One region of the Pseudoalteromonas sp. SCSIO 43088 genome, then DNA from elsewhere that is predicted to be linked to it. Evidence: predicted binding sites of a transcription regulator. Region 1 holds the regulator's gene; the other holds the start of a gene.
The links. The regulator MetJ, encoded in region 1, represses methionine synthesis genes. The targets are predictions, from matches to a motif close to TAGACGTCTAGACGTCTA.

Region 1 (7,852 bases):
GTTGATGTTTTAAGAGCCAAGACCACGGCAACCTTTTTTTGACTACCAAATGGCACGCGAACCCGCATACCAGGCTTTAACTCAGGGCTATGCAGCAGCTGTTCAACTTTATAATCGAAGGTACGCTGTAAAGGGACTTTTATGGCAACTTCTACAAAGTGCATAACAACTCAACTGAAACAAAGATAGAAAGATAATGTACTAAAATTACTGTTAAAAACCTACCAACAAATACTGAACAACAGCCCACTTGATTATTTTTTTAGCGAAAGATGCATTTAAAGCTTGTCGCAAGGTCACTTGAGCTATAAAATACGCGGCCTATTAATTGTATTAACTGCGTATGGTGCCAAACTTCGGGTTTGGAGAGCGATACGGCCTTAACTAGAGGTTCCCTATGAAAGAAGGTATTCACCCTAAGTACGAAGCTATCACTGCAACTTGTTCATGTGGTAACAAATTCGAAACTAGCTCAACTCTTTGTAAAGACATCCACTTAGACGTATGTTCTGAGTGTCACCCGTTTTACACTGGTAAGCAAAAGATTTTAGACACTGGCGGCCGTGTTGATCGTTTCAACAAGCGCTTTGGTGCACTTAGCAGCAAGAAGTAATCTCTGCTGTTTAGTTAAAAAAAGCACCTTAGGGTGCTTTTTTTATGCCTAAAATTCACAAAACTCATTATTAACGCTGCTACTTACTTATCATCTTCACTTATGTATCTTGCATAACTATTTCTGGTTGTTATGCCCATTATGTCGCTAATTTTGCAGACAAAGTGCCATCCCTTGGCTATATTCTTTTTTGTATAAACTTTCATAAAAGTTATTAAAAATAATAAATTTAAATAACTTTGTGAGTAAATGCTGTGAACTTCGTTGAAATGGCTATTTTGGACTAATTTCGGCTAATTGCAGTGTACGTGCGTATAAAATACAAAAACACGTGCTTAAAAGGTCATAAATAGGTGAATTTTTATGTCTGATTAATCGCAACTATGCGCAGAAACTGTTGGGAAATCCTTTAAAATTAAGCGATATAGCATATAACAGGATAGACCTGATAATACTTGGAATTTTTATACATTACAGGTATCGTACTGATGCAAGCTCTCTCACTTTTTAACTTTTTGCAGGATACTATCGCGTTATGTCAGATTTTCGTGAACAAGCATTACATTACCACGCTCACCCCGTTCCAGGTAAAATTAGTGTTGAACTAACCAAGCCAGCCGAAACGGTTAACGATCTCGCTTTAGCTTATAGCCCTGGTGTGGCTGAACCCGTCCGTGAAATTGCTGCTGATCCAGCAAATGCCTATAAATACACAGGCAAAGGTAACATGGTTGCAGTTATTTCAAACGGTACCGCAATTTTAGGTTTAGGTAACTTAGGTCCGCTTGCATCAAAACCTGTAATGGAAGGTAAAGCGTTACTATTCAAACGTTTTGCTGGTCTTGATTCAATTGATATTGAAGTTAAACACCGCACAACAGAAGATTTCATTAATACGGTTGCTAACATCGCTGATACGTTTGGTGGTATCAACCTTGAAGATATTAAAGCGCCTGAGTGTTTTGAAATCGAAAAAGCGCTTATTGAGCGCTGTGATATTCCAGTTTTCCACGATGACCAACATGGTACAGCTATTGTGACTGCTGCTGGTATGCTTAACGCTCTTGAAGTGCAAGGTAAAGATATCGAAGATGCTATCATCGTATGTTTAGGTGCCGGTGCCGCTGCTGTTGCTTGTATGGAGCTTTTAATTAAGTGTGGCGCACTGCGTGAACACATTTATATGCTTGACCGTAAAGGTGTGATCCATACACGTCGTGATGACTTAAACGAGTATAAGCAATTATTTGCTAACAATACGGATAAGCGTACATTACAAGATGTAATTGCTGATGCTGATGTATTCGTTGGTGTATCAGGTCCTAACCTGTTAACTGCAGATGATCTTAAGCTGATGGCAGATAAGCCAGTCGTGTTTGCATGTTCAAACCCAGATCCTGAGATTGCTCCAGAAGTTGCACACAGTGCGCGTAACGATTTAATTATGGCAACGGGTCGTTCTGATTTCCCTAACCAAGTAAATAACGTGCTTTGTTTCCCATTCATTTTCCGTGGTGCGTTAGATGTTCGTGCAACGGCAATTAATGATGAAATGAAAATTGCTGCAGTTCATGCTATTCGTGGTATCGCGAAAGAGCCTGTACCAAGTGAAGTATTAAAAGCGGCTGGCGTTGAGTCACTTGAGTTTGGTGCCGAGTACATCATTCCTAAGCCTATGGATCCGCGTTTATTACCACGTATTGCACGTGCTGTTGCTGAAGCGGCAGTAGAGTCGGGTGTGGCGCAAATCGACATGCCAGAAGATTACATGCGTTAAATTTAATTAGTTATAACGCGCAATAAAAAACTCAGCCTAGGCTGAGTTTTTTTATATCTGCGATTATCGGCGGTGATCCGATGGCCGAAATACTTATTCTGAATCAAGCACTGGGATATCTAATCCCATTTCTTGCATAATTCTTTTAACTTCTTCAGGTACCTTTTCAGGGTTGTCTTTACGTAGGTCGTCATCATTTGGTAATGGTTGACCTGTAAAAGCATGTAAGAAAGCTTCACACAATAACTCACTGTTCGTCGCATGACGCAGGTTATTGATCTGGCGGCGTGTACGCTCGTCAGTTAATACTTTTAATACGTTAAGTGGGATCGATACGGTAATCTTTTTTACTTGTTCTGATTTTTTACCGTGTTCTGCATATGGGTGAATGTATTCACCGTTCCATTTAGCCATAAGTTGTTTCGTTGCCTCGGTTGTCAGTGATTTACGCCTTATTCACAGCGCAAGATGCGGAAATTCTATCTCTTTAAAAAAGATAGTCAAATACTAGTTATTTAGCCATCTAGTGGTGTAAATGTATAAACTTCTATGTGTAAGCCATAAATGCTTTGACTTCTCATATTTGATCATCTAACCTTTTAGACGTCTAAACATCCAATTTAAGAATAGGTGATGAAATGAGCGAAAAAAATAAAGCGACGATTGCTGTTCGTCACGGCATCGAAGCCGATAAACATCATGGTGCGGTTGTACCACCAATTTACTTATCAACCACCTATTCGTTTGCTGATTTTGATACTAAGCGCCAGTATGACTATGGTCGTAGCGGTAATCCAAATCGCGATATCTTAGCTGAAACCTTAGCTGAGCTTGAAGGTGGTGCTAGAGGTATTATAACTGCAACAGGTATGTCTGCTGTGCATTTAGCCACTCAGCTATTAAACAGTGACGATACGTTAGTGATCCCACATGACTGTTATGGCGGTAGTTACCGTTTATTCACCTCGCTTGAAAAACGTGGCCTGTTAAAACTAAAAGTTTTGGATTTAACTAAATCTGAAAATCTCCAAGAAATTTTAGCGATTAAACCTAAGTTGATTTGGATTGAAACGCCAAGTAACCCAATCTTGCGTTTAACAGATATTAAAGCAATCACTAGCATTGCTAAGCAGTGCGGTGCTTTGGTTGCGGCTGACAACACCTTCTTATCACCTGCATTACAAAACCCAATTGAGTTTGGTGTTGATATTGTTGTGCACTCAACCACTAAATACATCAATGGTCACTCTGATGTAGTGGGCGGTGTAGTGATAGCTGCAACGCAAGAGCTAGGCGATGAGCTTGCTTGGTGGGCGAATAATATCGGTATTACTGGTGCACCATTTGACAGCTACTTAACGCTTCGTGGTTTACGTACTTTGAATGTACGTTTAAAGCAGCACCAAGAAAATGCCTTTGCCATTGCTGAGTATTTAGAGAGTTCACCTTATGTAAGCCAAGTTTACTACCCAGGCCTTGCTTCTCACCCACAACATGAGCTTGCTAAAGCACAGCAACGTGGTTTTGGTGGCATGGTGAGCTTTGATATTAAAGGCGACATTAACGATGCTGCTGCGTTTTTAACTAGTCTTAAAGATTTTAGCCTTGCTGAGTCGCTAGGTGGGGTAGAAAGCTTGATTTGTCACCCTGCAACAATGACCCACGCAGGCATGGAGCCTAAAGCGCGCCTTGAAGCCGGTGTGGGCGATACGCTGATCCGTATTTCTGTAGGTATTGAAGACGTAAAAGATCTCATTGCAGATTTAGACCGTGTTTTCAATTTAGTAAAACCAGGTCAAGGCCAGCAAGTTACAAAAGCTGAAGCTAAGCAAGCACAGCAAGATACACAACAAAACGCGTCATTTAAGTTAACGCCAGCACATACGGCATTGTGGTAGAAAAATGGTAAATATTGTTCATAAATTTGGTGGCTCAAGCTTAAGCTCGGCAGATCGTTATCATGCGGTAGCGAACATCGTTCTTGCGAATACTGAGCAGGGCGATTGCGTCGTTGTGTCGGCATCGGGTAAAACAACCGATACCCTGGTAAAGCTTTGGCAAAGTTACCAGCAGCAAGATAGCCAAGCTGTTAGCGATATTCTATTGCTTATTGATAACAATCAACGTGCGCTTATTGAGCAGCTACTTATAGGGCAGAATAAACAACAGGCGTTGGCACAGTTAAAAGATGAACTTGCTGTATTAAATGAATTAATTAGTCAGCAGCAGTTACTTGAAGCACCTTTACTTGCTCATGGTGAAGTGTGGTCGGCGCGTTTATTGGCCGCTTACCTAAGTCAGTTAGGTGTTGATGCGCAAGATGTTGATGCAAGACAGCTGTTTACTCTAAATGATGGTCAGCTTTTACATCAAAAAAACCAACAGCAATGCAGTGATGCGATTAGCAGAAAACATATCAACGTAGTAACGGGTTTTATAGCTGCAGATTGCCAAGGTAATACGGTGACATTAGGCCGCAATGGCAGTGATTACAGTGCCACCTTGTTAGCGAGTTATACTTTTGCTAAGCAAGTGTCTATATGGACAGACACACAAGGGGTATTTAGTACTGACCCTCGGAAAGTTAAAAATGCGGTTAAGTACGCCAAGGTATGCCGCGAGCAAGCTAACCTATTAGCGCGTTTAGGTAACCCAGTATTGCATGCAAAAACCTTGTCGCCGTTAAAAGACTCAGAAATCAAACTGGTGGTAAGAAGTAGCTTTGATTGCGATGCAACGCCAACCGAAGTAGTAAAAGAAGGCTACAGTAAAGCAAAGCGTTTTATTACTACCTTAGATAACATCGATTTATTACGGGTTGATAAACTAAGCAGTGGTGAAGTCGGTGAACTTAGTCAGTTAATTCAACACAGCCTGCACCACTTTACTAAAGATGGCGATACTTACTTATTAGTGCCAGGTCAAAGCACTCACCAAGTTGTAAGCCACTTAGCGGGCCGTGCAAATATTGTCGAGTCTAATTTAAGTGGTTGTGCAGTGGTTGCACCAACGGCAGATGTAATTGCGCTGACAGAGCAAGCAACAGCGCTTTTAAAAGAGCAAAGCATTCATCCGCGTTTTGTACAACAAGACGATAACTATGTGTTGATCTTAAACGATCAGGCAATTGACAGTGATGTTTTAACTCTTCTACATGACAAGCTGGTAAACAAAGGTCAAGAGTTGGCCATTATCGTTGCTGGCCTTGGTAATGTAGGCGAAGTGTTTTTATCGCAACTACAAGCTCAGTTTGCTCGTTTATCTGCTCAGTACAAAGTAAAAGTAGTAGCTCTTTTACGCTCTAAACAAATGCTTTTTAGTGCTAGTGGTTTAAATACCGAAACATGGCAAGAACAGTGGCACAATGAAGCGCAAAGCTACGACAAAGCTGAGTTATTAGCACGTATCAATGAGCTAGATTATGAGCACAAAGTGGTGATTGATATCACTGCCAGTGAGGCTTTTAGTCAGTTGTATCCTGATTTTGTAGAACTTAACTGTCATTTGATCAGTGCAAACAAATATGCGGGCACTGCAGAAAATAGCTGGTATCAAAACCTACGCACTAATTTGGCTGAGCGAAACTTGTTGTGGCGTTATAACACAAGTGTGGGCGCAGGTTTGCCGATTAACTTTGCTTTAGCTGATTTGCAAAATAGCGGAGACAGCATTAACCGTATTGAAGGGGTATTCTCGGGTACTTTATCGTGGTTATGTAGCAGTTATGATGGCAGCGTGCCGTTTTCAGATTTAGTGCTTCAAGCTCAGCAAATGGGCTATACAGAGCCAGATCCTCGTGAAGACTTATCTGGCCGTGATATGCAGCGTAAACTACTGATTTTAGCGCGTGATCTAGGCCTTGATTTAGAGCTAGATGATATTGCTTTGACACCACTTATGCCTGAACAGCTTGCAGCAGGTAGCTGGCAAGATTTTCTTGTAAACAAACAGCTACTCGATGAATTCATGACAGAAAAAGCAGCGCAAGCTGCAGCTGAAGATAAAGTAGTGCGCTATACCGGTGCTATTACACTCGTTGATGGTAAGGTTCAGGCTCAAGTCGGTTTAGTCAATGTTGGCAAAGATGATGTATTAGCAAGCCTTAAACCGGGCGATAACATCTTTGTGATCAATTCGCAGTGGTATACAGATAATGCATTAGTGATCCAAGGCCCGGGAGCGGGTAAAGAAGTCACTGCCGCTGGGGTTCATTCAGACCTGTATTGGCTGGTAAATAACCTAAAATAATTTTGCTGATCTTAGTTTAAATAGCTAAGCAAAAAGCGCCCAGAAGGGCGCTTTTTTATTGTTTCAAAATAGCAATTCACTTATTTAGAACAACTCTTCCTCTGTGCTGAGCTTTTCTTCAAATACGTCTGTTGGTTGATCAAGTACGTACTTGGTTGGTGCTGTGCCTTTAATGAAGTACTCAAAACGGCTGGTGTAGTCATTCTTATGGCTTAAAAGACCTGTTGCTAAGTCGATACGAACCGATACCAAACCTTCAGGAAACTCAATAGGTGCTTCTGGCGTGCCATCGAGGGCTGCACGCATAAAGTCGACCCATGCAGGTTGCGCGGTTTTAGCACCTGATTCTGCACCAGAGATTTGTGATTTATCGAGGTTACTATTGTAGGTCGAACGGCCAAGGGCTTTTCCAGGGTTATCAAAACCAACCCATACCGAGGTCATCACATTGCGGTTAAAGCCACTGAACCAGGTATCAACCGAATCATTGGTAGTACCTGTTTTACCTGCTAGATCACGACGGTCAAGCGCCTGTGCACGCCAGCCTGTACCACTCCAGCCTGTTTTGTGAGTCCAGCTACCACCACCCCAAATTGCACTGTGCATAGCTTGCGAAATTAAGAATGCATTTTGCTTTGAAATGATACGCGGTGCACAACGTGGCGTGCTCAAACTTTGTGCTTGATCCAATTGGTTATCATCTAATGATGCAAACTCTGGTGTAACAACTTGCTCTGGTTCATCACAGGCCAGTTCTGGCTCTGCTTTGAATAACACATTACCAGCAGAATCCTGAATTTCAGAAATAAAGTAAGGGGTAATTAAGTGGCCGCCATTGGCGAAAGTACTCATCCCGCGAGCTAGTTCAAGAGGAGTGATTGAGGCACTACCTAGGGCCAATGACTCGCTACGGTTAATATCACTATTTAAAAAACCAAACTTAAGTAAGTGATCTGCAGTACGTTCAAGACCTACACCACGTAGTAAACGGACAGAAATTACGTTTTTCGATTGAGCGAGTGCACGGCGAATTCGGATAGGGCCATTGTAAACCGCCGGGCTATTCTTAGGGCGCCATGCTACACCTTGGCTTTTATCCCATTGATTAATTGGTGCATCGTTAAGAATTGAAGCGAGTGTGTAGCCGTTTTCAAGTGCTGCTGAATAAATAAATGGCTTGATGTTTGAACCAACCTGGCGTTTTGCTTGAACTG
Region 2 (7,852 bases), 1.4 Mb from region 1:
AGTTTACTGGCAAACGCGGCAAAATCACGCTTCGCTTCAACCTGTTAGAAAATGGCGAAAAAGTAGGGTCGGGTGAAAAACACATGCTTGTGTCTGGCATTCGTGATTATTGCCAAGCAACAGTTGATGACCTAATTAGTTTTTATAATCAACGTAAAGAATCACTTAAACCAGCGTAATCTTTACAATTGCTACAAAGGGCGCTCATTGCGCCTTTTTTGTTGCTGATGTTCCGCGTACAATAGCGCTTTTATAGCCAAATGTACTTCAGACTATGTCAGTAGCGACCTTTTCAGAATTAAATCTTGACCCTGCATTGCTAACAGCCTTGCAAGAAGAGAATTATCACACCCCCACAGCAATTCAAGCGCAAACAATCCCACTTATTTTAGCGGGTGCAGATGTAATGGGCAGTGCACAGACGGGAACGGGCAAAACCGCCGCGTTTGTTTTACCACTACTGCATAATTTGTTATCTGCTGAAGTACTCCCTGATGCCGTTAAAGTCCTAATTTTAACGCCGACCCGTGAGCTCGCTCAGCAAGTATTTGCAAGTGTAGAGCGTTATGCAGCGCATACTGAAATAAAAGCAGCACTGGCTTATGGCGGTGCTAGTATTGGCCCACAAATTAAAGCCATAAAAGGGGCGCAGATTGTAGTGGCAACACCAGGGCGTTTACTTGATCATGTGATCAAAGGCAGTATTAAACTTTCCAGCATTAACGCCTTGGTATTCGATGAAGCTGATCGCATGCTTGATATGGGCTTTATTGACGAAATTAAACGCATCTTGCGCCATGTGCCAAAAGAGCGCCAAACTTTACTTTTTTCAGCCACATTTGACGACAGCATCTTTAAACTCAGTAAGCAGTTATTAAATGATCCTAAATTAGTTGAAGTGAATAAACGCAACTCAGCAGCGGTTGAAGTTGAGCAGCTAGTATATGCGGTTGATGAAGACCGTAAACGCGAGCTGGTATCACACATGATTGGCATGAAAAATTGGCAGCAAGTACTGATATTCACTCGTACTAAACAAACCGCCGATGTGCTTGCTAAAGAAATGTGTAAAGACGGCTTAAAAACCGAATCTATTCATGGCGATAAAAGCCAAGGTGCGCGTGATAAAGCACTGCAAAATTTTAAATCAGGTGCGACAAGAGTACTGGTTGCGACAGATGTTGCTGCCCGAGGTCTTGATATTGCCTCACTCAAGTATGTGATTAACTATGAGTTGCCTTATGTGGCTGAGGACTACGTACACCGTATTGGTCGAACAGGGCGTGCTGGCGAGAAAGGGATGGCGATGTCGCTGGTTAGCATCGATGAGCAGTGGCTATTGGACGAAATAGATATCTTACTCGACACAAGGCTCACGCCGCAGTGGTTACCAGGGTATGAGCCTGATTTAACCAAAGAGCCAAAGCAAGTTCGTAAAAATACGAATAAGGCACGCCGCTCTCGTGATAAAAAACGTATTTTAGGGCAAAAAAGTAGGAGACGTTCCTAAATCTGGCATATATTTATACTATCCTCCGGCTAAAGTTGAGAGTTTAGTATGTTAGAAGAGAATAAATGGACGTTCCGCCGCGCTGATAAACAGTTCTCCTTAGAAAAGTGGCAGAAAACAATTGATCTCATGACCGAGTTGTTTTCTGCTCCCGCAGGCTTCATCGTTCATAAAACAGATGATGTCTATCGTATTATCGTCTCCAGTGAGCAACAAGAAAATCCCTATGATGCCGGGGCTGAATTAAGCGCCGACGATAATATCTTCTGCAAAAAAGTACTGCGTGACATGGCACCGCTTTATGTTGATCACGCCAGTCAAGATAGTCAATGGGATGACAGCCCACTGGTAAAAGATGGTTTTGAGTCTTATCTTGGGGTGCCAATTAGCTGGCCAAGTGGTGATCCGTTTGGCACCTTTTGTGTTATGGATTTTAAACAAACCCATTATCAACAGAGCTTTTTAGAACTAATCGAGCAGCTTCGCGATATGGTTGAAGATGACCTTGCACTGTTAGACAACTTTACGCAGATGCGTGAAATTGCCATGCTCGATTCACTCACTAATATTTATAACCGCCGTGCAATAGATCTGCTTTGCCAACATAAATTAAATATATCGAAACGTCTTGGTTTTGATATTAGTTGTTTATTTATCGATATAAATAGCTTTAAACCACTCAATGATACGTATGGCCATGAAGTGGGCGATCTCGCACTGATTTGTTTAGCTGACACGATGAAAGAATGCCTACGTGAAACCGATATTATCGGCCGCTTAGGGGGTGATGAGTTTATTGCGTTATTGCAAGTTCAGCCCGGTGATTGCGTAGACAGCATCGCTGATAAGCTAAACACCACTTTCCAAGTGAATTTAGAGAAGAGGGGCATTCCTGTCACGAGCTTAAGTATTGGTTCAGGGGTAATAGCTCAGCCAAAAGAAAACTTTGCTGAGCTATTAAAACGAGCAGATGAAGACATGTATGAGAAAAAGCAAGCCTCTAAGGCTGCACGTTAAGCTATTTGCTTCTCAGCTAGGTTTAATTCCATGGTTGCTTTAAGTAAACGATAAAGGTTAATTGACGCATCAATTTCTTCTTTACGATTGGTTAAGCTCTCAATATTTAAACCTAGCGGTACATCTAAATGTGCGCAGCTTTGTAAAATTAAGTCGAGATTCTCACGGCAAATACGCACTGATTCACTCAATGTATTTGCCGAATCTAACATACGGTACTTAGTTGCTTCTGGTACTGAGATACCTAACCATTCCATAAACTCTAAGGTTTTTTCACCACCACAAGGGGTAAACGTTAGAATAATGCGTTTTGGTGTTGTGCCTTGTGCTTTACAGCTACGCGCATAGCTAGTGATCAAATCAATCGTTGCTTGAGCATTGTAAACCGCTTGCGAGATGAAAAACTTACAACCTTGTGCTGTTTTTTCAACTAAACGCTCATGTTCATTGCGTTTGCTGGCATGACGCTCTGCAATAGTAACGCCACCTAAAAATACATCATTGTTCTGTTTTGCCAGCGTTTTATATGCATCAGGTAGGCTTAATTTGATATCGCCATGAGATGATGGACTACCCACTAACACTAAGTTTTTTAGTTCAAAGTCGTTACGTGTTTCGTTTAACCACTCGGTAAACTCTGCTTCTCCACGCTGGGCAACACTTTTATAAGTGATCACATCAAGTTGCGACAAGCTACGTAGTAACTGACTGTATTCACGGGGATCTACCGTTTCTTTAAACGGAAAAGGACGCGGGTTTGCAATACGGCTACTTTCATCTTGAATGTCGTAGATGATTACACCATCGTATTCAATTTCGTGTAAACGACCAAGTAGCTTCTGAGCAATGGTCTCAAGCTGTGCTTTATCAGTACCTGACTTTGGTGGTGTGGTACCAATTAGGTAGACGCCTTGATTGGTGTCTTCAATTTTCTCTTGTAATGATAAAGCCATAATCCTCATTCCAGCTCGTGCTAATGTCTATGACAAATAATATAGCAGCCATTTAGACGTCTAGATAGATTTTTTTCTTGAAAGTTTTTCAATGACTATGAATTTTACTCAAGTTTAAAGCTGAGCGTTTCGCAAAATTGACACACCTGTTTACATAAATTATTGCTCTGACCCTCATATTTTCAGGCGCTTTGATGCATAATCAAGCAGCAATGATTATGAGAAAAATAACTAACAAGGGAACATTATGAAATTTAGATTATTAGCAACCAGTGTTGCTGTAACACTTGCTTTAAGTGGCTGCGCAAGTAACTCACAGTCAACTATGGTTAAAGAAGTCGAAATTGAGCAGCAAGTAAGCCAAGATGATAACCGTGTATTTAGCCAAGATTATCTATTAGAAGAGCTTGAGAATGGCCTTCGCGTGATGGTCGTTAAAACAGATTACCCTGATGTTGTGTCACTGCAAATTCCAGTATCGGTTGGTTCACGTAATGAGGTTGAAGCAGGTAAAACCGGTTTTGCACACTTCTTTGAGCATATGATGTTTAAAGGCTCTGAAAAATTCCCACAAGATGTGTATTCAGATATTTTAAAAAACTCAGGTGTTGATAATCGCGCGTATACGACTAACGATTACACTAACTATCACTTAAACTTCTCAAAAGAGCACTTAGATAAAGTGCTCGAAATTGAAGCTGATATTTTCCAAAACCTGACTTACAGCGAAGAGCAGTTCCGTACTGAAGCGCTGACTGTAAAAGGTGAGTATTTAAAGAATAATGCTAGCCCAATTCGTAAGTTACTTTCTGCGGTTCGTAACGAAGCATTCGAAAAGCATACCTATAAGCACACCACCATGGGCTTTTTCGAAGACATTGAAGCCATGCCTGATCAAATGGCCTATGGTAAAGAGTTTTTCGCTAAATTTTATAAGCCTGAGTATGTATCTTTAGTCATCGTAGGTGATGTTGATCCACAAGAAACCATGGCAATGGTGAAAAAGCATTGGGGTAATTGGAAAAAAGGCGATTACCAAGCAGATATCCCTGTTGAACCAAAGCAACAAGCCGCAAAATATGTACATGAAAAAAATGATGGTTTACCAGGCCACTGGTTGCTTGTGTCATACAAAGGCACTGCATGGGATCCTACTCAAAAAGACCGTGCCGCTCTTGATTTGATCTCACAGCTGTATTTCTCTAACAACTCGGCACTTTATCAAGAGCTTGTTGTTGATAAACAAATTGCCAGCCAAATGTTTACCTATAACCCAGATACTAAAGATCCGGGTTTACTACATGTTTTTGTAAAAGTCGAAAACGAAGCGGACCTTGCGAAAGCCCGTGATGCGATTAACCGTACTTATGCGCAAGCACGTACTGAGTTAGTTGATGCACAAAAGTTAGCGGATTTAAAATCAAACCTAAAATACAGCTTTATTAATGGTCTTGATTCATCGCAGTCAATTGCGTCAACGCTTGCAAGCTACATGCATTTTGAACGCGACCCTGAGGTTATTAACCAACTGTACGCAACTGCTGATAGCATCACGCCAGAAGATATCAAAGCGGTAGCAAACAAATATTTTGTTGATCCGAGCCGTACCACGGTGACAATGTCGGCGCTTGATAAAGTGGCTGGTTTTGAGCAAGAAGTTGATTTAAATGCCTTGGTTGCCAGTATTGAGCAAGCCCCAACAGAGCGTCACTTTAAAGTACTTGATAAAACCAATAGCTCACCACTGGTTGATGTTAACTGGTTATTTAATACCGGCGCAGCGGCTGATCCACATGGTAAAAAAGGTTTAGCAGCACTCACTGCAGCGATGCTAGCGCAAGGTGGCTCAGAAACGATGAGCTACAAAGATATTCAAAAAGCGTTATATCCACTAGCGGGAAGCTTTGGCTATCAAATCGATAAAGAGATGATTTCACTACGCGGCCGTGTACATAAAGACAATGCCGCGCAGTGGTATGCACTTGTTAGCGACCAGTTGTTAAACCCTGGCTTTAGAGAAGATGATTTTAAACGCCTGAAAAAAGAGCTTATTGATAGCATTAAAGCAGGTCTGAAAGCGTCAAATGACGAAGAGTTAGGTAAAGAAGTGCTATATCATCAGCTTTATAAAGGCCATCCGTATGAAAGCTATAACTATGGTGATTTATCAGATCTTGAAGCACTGACACTTGACGATGTAAAAGCGTTTTATGCTAACCAGTTTACTCAATCTAAATTAACAGTGGGTCTAATTGGTGCGATTCCGAGTGATGTTAAATCGACTATGCTAAAAGATTTAACATCGCTTCCGCAAGGTAAAGAAAGCCGCTTAACGATCCCTGATGCGCCAGAACTTAAAGGTCATCATGCAACGATTGTTGAAAAATCAGCGCAATCTACCGCTGTGTCATTTGGTTTCCCAATCGATACAATTCGTAGTAGCGATGACTGGACAGCGCTTTGGTTAGTGCGTTCTTACTTTGGCGAACACCGCAGCTCAAACAGCTTCTTGTATCAGCGTATTCGTCAAACCCGTGGTATGAACTATGGTGACTATGCATACATTGAGTACTTCCCACGCGGTATGTTCCAAACTAAACCTGATGCTAACTTAGGTCGTTCAGAGCAAATTTTCCAAGTGTGGTTACGTCCGCTTCGTTCTAATAACGATGCGCACTTTGCAACGCGTACGGCATTATTTGAACTTGATAAGCTAATTAAAAATGGCATCAGCAAAGAAGATTTTGAAGCGACTCGTAACTTCTTAATTAACTTTGTGCCACAAATGGTTGCAAGCCAAGATCGCCAATTAGGTTATGCGCTTGATAGTGAGTTCTATAACACTGAGAGCTTTGTTGACTATGTGCGCGGCAAGCTTGAAAAGCTAACCCTTGATGATGTTAACCGTGTTATTCGCGATAACCTGCAAACAGAGAATATTCACTATGTGTTTATTACTGGTGACGGCAAAGACATGCAAAAACGTTTAGTTTCAGAGCAAACATCACCTATGGTGTATAATGCTGAAAAACCAGCAGAACTTGTTGCTGAAGACAAAGTGATTGCTGACTATAAACTTGCAATACCAGCGAAAAACATTTCAGTACTTGATGTCGAAAAAGTATTTCAGTAATAACTGGATAAAAAAGCTCTAATCAATGCCCCTAATTAGGGGCATTGTTCTAGGTTTAATGGCTCGATGTTATCAGCAATTACAAGCTGATTTCGGCCAGCTTCTTTTGCTTGATAAAGCGCGTTATCAGCCATTTCAATGAGTAACATGGCATCATCAATGCTACTAGGGTAGATAGTTGCTAAACCAATACTAACCGTTAAGGGATGACCGGCAAGCTCTGGTAGTTGAAGCGTATTTAGCGCTGCCATAAACCGCGTCACGAGTTTTTGTGCTTGATGGCTTTGCGTATTACCGAGTACCAGTACAAATTCTTCACCGCCGTATCTAGCGCACAAGTCACCAGGTCTGCGAGTATAATCTGGTAATAGTTTTGCCACTTCTTTTAAGCAAATATCACCCACCAGATGACCAAAGTTATCGTTAAGAGACTTAAAGTTATCAAGGTCAATCATGGCTAACGACAAGGGGTGTTTTAAACGTGCACAGCGACTCCACTCTTGCTTATAAAAATCATCAAAATGACGTCGGTTAGCTATTAGTGTGAGGCCATCGATACGGGCGAGTTCTTGTACTTGCTGCTCGGCGATTTTACGTTCGGTAATATTTATATGGCTGATGACGATAAAGCGTTTTGATGCATGCTCGAAGGGCACTGCTCGCATTAAAAACCAACGCTTGTCGGTATTGCTATGACATGGATATTCTAGGTAATACTCGGTTAGTTGTTGGTTTATAACCTGACTAATACCAGATAAAGCTTGTGCACCAAACTCATCACCTTGCTGTGCAGCTGATTGACATATTGCGAGGTAGTTTTGCTCTTCCCACTGGGTATTACACTGGCAATTATTTTCATCGCCAAAAGTTTGCCAACTGCGATTCACAAATTGAATATCACCTTTCTCATCAATTACAACAATATGTTTTGAGATCGTATCGAGTATTGATTTTAGAAACTCTTTTGATTCAACCACATTCGTTCCTAGTCACTATCACTTTTTTAAGATTAGCAATAAATGCTGGGTTTTCACCGTGGTTTACATAAAAAACAATTAATAAGGTATTTGTAGGTGCTGATATGAAAAAACTGCCAGCACCTAGCTCAACGCTCAGTTCTGACAGTTATATTTTATTTATATGCTTAGAAATGCTAAAGCATTGCGCCAATTTTAACTGCTAGCGCAAATAGCATGGTTGCTATTACAAAGCCGATAAGTGTAGCGTAGCCGCGTTGTT

Region 2: a site for MetJ is predicted at 3,526-3,543, ahead of J8Z28_RS13765 (methylenetetrahydrofolate reductase). Genes of this name have one in related genera too.

The regions. Positions count from the first base shown of each region.
Region 1 covers NZ_CP072675.1:516,513-524,364, forward strand. Annotated here, with positions in the region: gene priA (primosomal protein N') at 1-164, opposite strand, end outside; gene rpmE (50S ribosomal protein L31) at 398-613, shown strand; gene J8Z28_RS02470 (malic enzyme-like NAD(P)-binding protein) at 1,149-2,390, shown strand; gene metJ (met regulon transcriptional regulator MetJ) at 2,484-2,804, opposite strand; gene metB (cystathionine gamma-synthase) at 3,029-4,288, shown strand; gene metL (bifunctional aspartate kinase/homoserine dehydrogenase II) at 4,293-6,638, shown strand; gene J8Z28_RS02490 (penicillin-binding protein 1A) at 6,723-7,852, opposite strand, start outside.
Region 2 covers NZ_CP072675.1:2,978,201-2,986,052, reverse strand. Annotated here, with positions in the region: gene J8Z28_RS13780 (DUF3581 domain-containing protein) at 1-179, shown strand, start outside; gene J8Z28_RS13775 (DEAD/DEAH box helicase) at 275-1,510, shown strand; gene J8Z28_RS13770 (sensor domain-containing diguanylate cyclase) at 1,559-2,527, shown strand; gene J8Z28_RS13765 (methylenetetrahydrofolate reductase) at 2,524-3,480, opposite strand; gene J8Z28_RS13760 (M16 family metallopeptidase) at 3,728-6,613, shown strand; gene J8Z28_RS13755 (sensor domain-containing diguanylate cyclase) at 6,649-7,590, opposite strand.